Regions from separate parts of the Mangrovibacillus cuniculi genome, predicted to be linked through region 1. Evidence: riboswitches for the same ligand, from Rfam matches in the RefSeq annotation. Region 1 holds a riboswitch; each other region holds the start of a gene.

Region 1 (2,203 bases):
TAGACAAATATGGGAAAAAGAACGATTTTGGGCGAGTAATCTTAATAAACTTCACTTTCCTACTGCACGTATTATTTGTTCTTCTTCAGACCCATCTGAATTATGGATAGATTTTGAATGGGTAGATGGAAGAAGTAGCACCTTAGAAGATGTGGATTCGATTTATGCTGTTTTACAGACATTTTCTTCTTTAGGCACGAAAATTATAAAAGAATTTCCGATTCCAAATTATATCGTTAGACAAGAGAAATGGACGTTGGAAGATTGGTTAAAGGAATACCTACTACTTTTCCAGTCAAATTCAACGTTTTGGGATATGTACACGTATCAATGGAATCATCAACAATATGGCGTCATTCATCGAGACCCTCATTATTTCAATTGGATTGTTAGCAAAGATACTATTTTCTTACTCGACTTTGGTTTAGTGAGCTATGGACCTATACTTTATGATATTGCATATGTTTGGGTAAACGAATGTAAGAAGAACGCTTATCAAGAAGAGAAAGCAATACTGCTTCGGGAATGGGTAATGAAAAGCATCCCTAGTCAATCGTTTGTTTTCTTCTGTCTTTTCTTTTCAATCATGAAAAACTACGCGGATTATTACCAAGGAAAAGAAGATTGGAAGGCGCAAAATCGTTGTAAAGAGTGGATTGACTCAGAAGTAATTCATGGACTAATTAACGAATGTGTAAAGTTTCATAGTAACAATGGGGATAAGTCCATACACTATTGAGCCATCTGAATAAAGTATAAATGTGAGGTAAAGCTCACGGCAATACTCATTCGGAGGTGATTGCTCATGTGTTTCGGTTACGGTTACGGTTGTGGAAATAACTACGGTTCAACTTTCGTATTAATCGTTGTTCTTTTCATCCTTTTAATTATCGTTGGAGCAGCTTACCTAGACTAATAAAGTCTACCTTTTAAAGTATGCGAGAGAATTTCTGCAGAAAACGGGATAGTCCTATGGGCTATCCTTTTTTCTTTACGAAATCATTACTTTATGGGATACTGAAAAAAAATAATAAGAACGATGTGTGGGGGAACTGGTGATGCCAGTTGAGATCATGTCCGAGAGACGGAGACCCTTAGAACCTGATCTGGCTAAGACCAGCGTAGGGAACATATGTTAATTACCTCATACATATGCGCCCAAATGGTTTTGGGCGCTTTTTCGTTTGCCCATATTAAGTGAGGAAAACCATTTGTAGCGAACGTTCGAACAGGAGGAGAAAGATGAAAAGAAAGTTTTTTTCTGTAATTACCATTGCAAGCGCTATTTTAGTGGGTGCTTGTGGAAACCAAGCAAGTCAGGAAGATAACAAAGTAACAGTAGTCTTAGATTGGACCCCAAATACGAATCACACAGGATTATATGTTGCAGAAGCGGAAGGCTACTTTGAGCAGCAAGGGCTAGAAGTGGACATCATGTTACCAGGAGAAGCAGGAGCAGAGGCGCTAGTAGCATCTGGAAAAGCAGATTTCGGTATTAGTTATCAAGAAAACGTCACGTTATCCAGAACTGAAGACATACCTGTTGTCTCAGTTGCTGCGATTATTCAGCATAATACGTCAGGTTTTGCTTCACCTGTAGATAAAAATATTACGTCACCTAAAGATTTTGAAGGTAAACGATACGGTGGATTCGGAGCTCCGGTAGAAGAAGCGGTGTTAGGCGCTGTGATGAAGCAAGATGGCGTAGACGTGTCTAAAGTCGAAAATATTAACATCGGAAATGCAGATTATTTTACAGCAGTTAAGAGAGATATTGACTTTTCATGGATCTTCTATGGATGGACTGGAATCGAAGCAGAACTCCGAGGCGAACCAGTTAACATGCTGTATTTAACAGATTTCTCGGATAATCTGGACTACTACACGCCAGTAATTATTACGAGTGAAGATAAGGTGAAAGAAGAACCAGAGCAAATTGAAAAATTCTTATCAGCAACAGCAGCGGGGTATAATTTCGCAATGGAAAATCCAGAAGACGCTGCTCAGCACTTAATTGATGCAGTACCTGACTTAAATGAAGAACTAGTAAAAGCAAGTCAGAAATGGTTAGCGAATGAGTATGCTCGTGATGCAGAGTATTGGGGGCAGCAAAAAGAAACTGTTTGGACTAACTACGCTAATTGGATGAAAGAAAACGAGTTATTAACTGGAGAATTTATTGCGGAGGAAGCCTTTACAAATG
Region 2 (2,203 bases), 300 kb from region 1:
TTTTGTTTTACATAGGAGATGGCAGTAATTGCTTGTTTACTCATTAAAATAGTTAACTTGATATCTAATTCTGTAGGTGTATATGGGGCAAAGTGGTAGATGGCGAATGTGCCATAAATTTTGTCTCGGAAGATTATAGGAACGGACCAAACAGCTCGAACACCAACTTTATCACTGTGAACGACAAAAGGCTTCCATATTTCGCTTTTGTGTGTATCTTCTACTATTACTACGCGCTTTTCTGCTACAGCAACTCCACATCCACCCATTCGTAAAGGGAGGTTACTAGCAACCTTCGTGTAAGAATTTGGGAACGCTTCATATCCTGGTCCGGGATTAAGTGTTTGAGACGATTCATCATAAATCATTGTGGTAACGGTAGCTTCTGTAAATATTTCTGACAAGTAACCTACCAATCTTGTAAGAATTACCTCTATGGTATCATCTGATTCAAAAGGGTTTTGATGCAAAAATTCATCTATCATATACGATACCTACTTTTTCATTTATTGTATTTTAAATTATTTTTAACGACACCTTAACGGAAGTGGATTATCTTAACTTTTAGCTTATCAGATAACAAAGATAGATACACTAACTCTCGTAAAATTATATAGATCTTGGTTGAGTTTCCTTCGTGCTATTTCGACATTAAATTTAAACAAACGTTTGATCAATGAGGTAGTTATCTTTTTGCTTGAATTAATTTTCTGACATGTTATAGTGAAAGAAACGTCACAACTACATATTTTTACCACTAGGGGGGCCTATACAATAGGCTGAGATGAGCGTGTTACGCAAAGACCCTTTGAACCTGATCTAGTTCATACTAGCGGAGGGAAGTGGGCGAGTCGTTCAATGTGTTTATTATTTATTGACCTTCTAACGCCACTTCCATTGGGAGTGGCTTTTTTGTTACGTGACCAGTAACCACTCATCGTTGATCACGAGATGTGGTCCGTTCTTAGATGAGTATTCATGTTCCATCTAAAACAAAAAAGGAGCGATTCATAATGACCACTTTTACAAAAGACTTACGAGAAAAAGTAGCACCGATTTGGGAAGCAAGCTTTCAGCACCAGTTTGTCAAAGGGATTGCAGACGGTAGTTTACCGGTAAAGAACTTTAGACACTATGTGATGCAAGATTCTTACTATCTACACCATTTTGCGAAAGTGCAAGCACTCGGTGCGATTAAATCAGACAATATGGATACTGCGCAGCGTTTTGTGACACATGCGAGTCACACATTTGAGGCAGAGCTTTCCTTGCATCAACATTTTTATGAACTATTAGATATTACAGAAGAAGAGATTCAAGCGTTTGAACCAGCTCCGACTGCTTACGCCTATACGTCCCATATGTATCGTGCCGCAGAAGAAGGGACGTTAGCGGATTTACTAGCAGCGATTTTGCCTTGCTACTGGCTGTATTATGAGATTGGCCAGAAGTTGCAACACGCAAAACCAAACCATCCAATCTATGATAAATGGATTGCAACCTATGCATCAGATTGGTTTGGTGAACTAGTGACAGAACAAATTAATCGTTTAGATGAGCTGGTAGGTGAGTTATCAGATCATGAGAAAGATAGAATAGAGAAACATTTCGTGAAGAGTAGCTATTACGAGTTAGCATTTTGGGAGATGAGTTGGTCATTAGAATCGTGGGATTCGTTGATGAATAGAGAGGTGGCACAACGATGATATATGATGGGCTGCTGTTACAAAAGATTCGACAAGAGAATCCTTTGGTTCACAATATCACCAATATCGTGGTAGCCAACTTTTCTGCTAACGGATTGCTTGCTTTAGGGGCCTCACCGATTATGGCGGATTCACCAGAAGAAATGGAAGATATGGTGACTATTGCTTCCTCCGTCGTTTTAAACATCGGTACGTTAAACCCTACTACTGTGGAAGCAATGATTTTAGCTGGAAAAGCCGCGAATGTAAAAGGAGTTCCTGTCGTGCTGGATCCAGTAGGAGTTGGGGCAAGTCAATTTCGTCGACGTGTTGTTCAGACTATTTTGCAAGAAGTGAATGTGGATGTGATTCGTGGGAATATTGGAGAGCTTGCAACGATAGCAGATGTGGAGTGGCAAGCAAAAGGGGTGGACGCTGGAGTTGGGTCTCATAGCGCTGAGTACATTGCAGAATTGGTGGCGACAAAACATAAATGTACGGTTGGAATGACGGGAGAA
Region 3 (2,203 bases), 1.3 Mb from region 1:
TCTTAGAATTTTATATAGAGTTATTTTTAGAACAAACAAGAGGTCTTAATAATCTAGCATCGTGTTCAAATTGCTTAGGAAAGTCCGTCAGCAAATTGAGTGGAAACTTATACGAGATTGTGACTCCAGCCGTCATTTACTTTTTACAAGAGTTAGTTGAAAATAATCGACTAGTTGGTAATACGTGTGAGGAGAGATATCAATATTTTATCGAGAACTTTTACGCTGGGAAGAGATTTCACTTCGCCTTTTTTGAACGAAATCCAGTTATAAGAGAGAAAGTAGTTACGTTGCTCTCTATGGAGCTTAGTGGGAATAAGTCCTTTTTGTATGAAGATAGTGGGATCGAATCAGCATGATAAAAGCCGTTAGAAAGGAAGTTCCTTATCTAACGGCTTTTATTTATCTAGTAAGTTCTTGGTTCGTCACTTGGTTTAAAGGTACTTTCCTCAGTATTAATCCACCGATCGCAGAACCTACTAAGCTTGAAAGGAAGAACGCTGGTAAGAAAAAGAATACACCAAACTTACTACCCATAAAAATTGCTGCATAAGGAACTGCTAAAAGAGATGCGATAATACCAGTACCAATAACTTCTCCCAATATGGTCCAGCGGAGTTTATTTGTTTTCCAATAAACAAATCCAGCTAGTAAAGCTCCAATCATGCCACCTGGAAAAGCTAAGAGAGAACCAGTTCCTGTTAAGAGTCTTACAAGTCCAGTGACAAAAGCAGTTAGTACTGCACCAACTGGGCCTAATGTTACAGCTGCTATGACATTCACAGCATGCTGTATTGGGAAAATTCTTGCGACTCCTGTGGGGATGGAGACAAATGATGCTCCGATGACTGCGATGGCTACTAACATTGCCATTAGGGTTAACTTTCTAGTATTCATGTTTTTTCCTCCTTTTTGATTTGTTGTTACCGTGACTCGGTTAACGTTCATCGAGTTAGTAAGAGACTCCATTAAGATGGGAACACATCACGTGGTCAACATGGAGTTGTTACCGGTCACGTAACAAATAAACGCCACTTCTCCTAAAGAAGAGTGGCGTTAGCATCAAAAAGAAGTGCTTCCGCCACTTCCCTACGCTGGTATCAACCAGATCAGGTTCAAAGGGTCCAAACCGAAGTTTGTCTCAGCCGTAAGGGCTCCCCTAGTGGACGATTAATTATCCATATCATACCATGAATTATTTCTTTTTTGTGCGTAGACTGCATATTTTACATGGGGGTGATGAATATGTTTGGTTTCCTGAAGAAGAAAAAAAAGGATGCGAAGTACTACTTAACAGAAGAAGATAAAGAAGAACTAGCCAGGTTATTTGATAGGACGGATAAGGCAGAAACGTTACGAGAATTGAGGTATGTTAGGAAGGACTTGAAGCAGTTAGTAAAGAAGATTGAAGCGCAAACAAAAGAATTGGAGAAATAGATGGATGCCAGTGGAGAGGGACTCTGCTGGTTTTTTTGTGAGGAGTTGTGTAAGAGTAGTGATTTTTATTGTAAAGAATTCTTAAACTTGTCTTGGTAGTGGAAGTTGAAGTTGAGAAGAGAATAGGAGCGTTCTATCCACATCTCGTGAGTGGAAATGGGAGCTGAGAAGAGAATAGGAGCGTTCTATCCTCCTCTCGGCAGTGGAAATGGGAGTTGAGAAGAGAATAGAGACGTTCTATACACATCTCGTGAGTGGAAATGGGTGCTGAGAAGAGAATAGGAGCGTTCTATACTCATCTCGGGAGTAGAAATGGGAGTTGAGAAGAGAATAGGAGCGTTCTATACTTATCTCGGCAGTGGGAATGGGAGCTGAGGAGAGAATAGGGGCGTCTAAAACTCATGAAGGAGCGGAAAAATCAATCTTAGGAGATAATAAGAGTGTCTAAAACTCATGAAGGAGCAAGAAAATCGATCGTAGGAGAGAATAAAAGCGTCTAAAACCCATGAAGAAGCGAGAAAATCCATCTTAGGAGAGAATAAGAGCGTCTAAAACTCATGAAGGAGCGGAAAAATCGATCGTAGGAGAGAATAAGAGCGTCTAAAACTCATGAAGAAGCGAGAAAATCGATCGTAGGAGAGAATAAGAGTGTCTAAAACTCATGAAGGAGCGAGAAAATCCATCGTAGGAGAGAATAAGAGCATCTTAAACTCACCAAGAAGCGAGAAATCCAAGCGAAAGAGAGAATAACCCTCTTGAAAACATA
Region 4 (2,203 bases), 960 kb from region 1:
TTTACCTATATGAGCCAAACAAGCTCCTAAATTTACGGAAGTAGTGGTTTTTCCTACTCCGCCTTTCTGATTAGCGATCGAAATGATCTTGCCCATTCTTTTCACCTACCTCTAGTTTCCTTCTAAAATGGCAAGCCTGATTACTATTTTATCAAAAAAATAGAAAAAGAGTGTGAATAAAATGAATTGAGTAGAAAGATTTATCGAATAATGTTAGGAATGAGAGAAAGTATGCCTATTTAGTCAAAATAAAGAGAGAAATAGGAGGATACAAGTAGGAGTGTAAAAAATACGGTTACTCTCCTTTTAAATTTCTTCCCTTGCACACGATACACAATAATTAAAGGTGCTGAAGCGGAATTAATTCCGCTTCAGCACCTTTTAGTCATTTCTATTCACACTTATGCTGCACGGTCAACGAGCTCTTCTGGGATTAGTAGTTGCTTTCTAGTCTTCACCAATAAGTTAATTACTATAAAGCATAGAATGGCAGACCCTAACGCTGTTAATCCGTTCGCGTATAAAGAAAAGATCCACGGAGATAGATTCTCTGGAGCGTATTCTGCAAAATAAACTACGCCAGCGATGAAATGCCAAAAATACCTCGCTACTGTCCCAATCATGACACCTGCTAACACAAATAATATTGCACTGACGTTTTTTTGTTGTAACGATCTAGTAACTCTCTTCGATACAAGTCCAGCAAATCCGATACAAGTGAAAGCAATGAAATACTCAATAATTACTTGAGAAGGAGCTACAATCCACGCTTCACCTAACACAACTTGCAGCGTCCCCCACAAAAATCCTCCTAGAAGCCCAATTCCAACTCCCCTTCTCATAGCCAAAATTAATATGGGCACCATGGCAAAAGAAATAGAGATACTTGGTGAAAGTTTAATGGAAGGTAAAAGGTCTACTAGCAACGCAAAAACCGCCATGATACTTGCTTCCACTAATTTTACTAATTTTCCTGTTTGCATAAAAAAACTCTCCTTTTTTTGTACCAAAAGAGAGAGGGAAAACAGCATGAATTCCAAGTATTCATGCGCTCTTCCACATCCCTACGTTAGCATTAACTAACAGGTTCGAAGGGTCAGAACACATAAGTGTTCACTCTCAGCTTTCGCTCCCCTTGTGGTAACGTATTTTATTCTTTTTTATTTTACCAATTGTAAGAAAAAAGCTCAAAGAAAAGCTGTCGACAAATCATCAACAGCTTTTCCTCTAGTTATCTATTAAGATTTCTTTTTAGGAATTTTAATCGTAAATTGATAATACTCGTCGAATTCCTCTTCTGCAGCATCTAAATTTATTCCACTATCCGTTACCATCGTTAAAGACTGACGTATCGTGTTAACAGCAATACGCATATCCTTACTAAACGCCTTTCGTCTTGCTTTTGATGGTTCTGGATTCTTTTCTAGCATTTTAGATACACGGTCTTCTGTTTGCTTAACATTAAAGGATTTCTCAATAATATCTGCTAACAAAGCAATTTGAAGATCCGGTTTCTTTAAAGGTATTAATGCACGAGCATGTCTTTCTGTAACAAATTTTTGTAAAACTGCATCTTGCACTTCTTTAGGCAGCTTTAATAAACGCAATTTATTCGCAATGGTTGATTGACCCTTCCCAAGTCTTTGTGCCAGTGCTTCCTGCGTTAAGCCATGAAACTTTAATAACTTTTCGTATGCAAATGCTTCTTCAATCGGAGATAACTCTTCCCGTTGAAGGTTTTCAATAAGCGCGACAGAAGCCATCTCTTCTTCAGACATTGTACGCAAAATAGCGGGAACTCTTTCCCATTGAAGCATTTGAACAGCTCGCCATCTTCGTTCTCCAGCGATGAGCTCGTACTGATCTTCTGCAATTTTTTGCAATACAATAGGCTGAATAATACCATGCTGAGAAATTGTTTCCGCTAGCTCAGCTATTTTGCTCTCTTGAAAGACAGTTCGAGGTTGATGACGATTAGGTACAATCTGATGAATAGGTATTTGGTGAACTTCATCTCGTTCCACTTCTACCACTTCTATCGGTTCTGTTTGTTCCACTTCTTGTGTATTTTCTTGAACAGGCTCTTCCTTTTCTGAAACACCGAAGAGTCGAGAAAAAGGACTTTTCATCCTTTTACACCACCTTTGTTGTAACTCCTACATACTATTATTCTCTATTGTACGACAAAATCCTGCTTAACGAC

What was found. Region 1 has a riboswitch for thiamine pyrophosphate ahead of G8O30_RS02725 (ABC transporter substrate-binding protein). Riboswitches for the same ligand answer to the same signal wherever they lie in the genome.
Region 2: another riboswitch for thiamine pyrophosphate. It lies ahead of tenA (thiaminase II); the one in region 1 lies ahead of G8O30_RS02725 (ABC transporter substrate-binding protein).
Region 3: another riboswitch for thiamine pyrophosphate. It lies ahead of thiW (energy coupling factor transporter S component ThiW); the one in region 1 lies ahead of G8O30_RS02725 (ABC transporter substrate-binding protein).
Region 4: another riboswitch for thiamine pyrophosphate. It lies ahead of thiT (energy-coupled thiamine transporter ThiT); the one in region 1 lies ahead of G8O30_RS02725 (ABC transporter substrate-binding protein).

What each region holds. Positions count from the first base shown of each region.
Region 1 covers NZ_CP049742.1:528,534-530,736, forward strand. Annotated here, with positions in the region: gene G8O30_RS02715 (aminoglycoside phosphotransferase family protein) at 1-739, shown strand, start outside; gene G8O30_RS02720 (YjcZ family sporulation protein) at 806-916, shown strand; TPP riboswitch at 1,036-1,145, shown strand; gene G8O30_RS02725 (ABC transporter substrate-binding protein) at 1,243-2,203, shown strand, end outside.
Region 2 covers NZ_CP049742.1:233,339-235,541, forward strand. Annotated here, with positions in the region: gene G8O30_RS01120 (PAS domain S-box protein) at 1-485, opposite strand, end outside; TPP riboswitch at 750-858, shown strand; gene tenA (thiaminase II) at 1,014-1,706, shown strand; gene thiM (hydroxyethylthiazole kinase) at 1,703-2,203, shown strand, end outside.
Region 3 covers NZ_CP049742.1:2,326,966-2,329,168, reverse strand. Annotated here, with positions in the region: gene G8O30_RS11800 (hypothetical protein) at 1-359, shown strand, start outside; gene thiW (energy coupling factor transporter S component ThiW) at 403-897, opposite strand; TPP riboswitch at 1,070-1,171, opposite strand; gene G8O30_RS11790 (hypothetical protein) at 1,240-1,437, shown strand.
Region 4 covers NZ_CP049742.1:2,703,412-2,705,614, forward strand. Annotated here, with positions in the region: gene G8O30_RS13630 (ParA family protein) at 1-96, opposite strand, end outside; gene thiT (energy-coupled thiamine transporter ThiT) at 402-983, opposite strand; TPP riboswitch at 1,045-1,146, opposite strand; gene noc (nucleoid occlusion protein) at 1,239-2,129, opposite strand.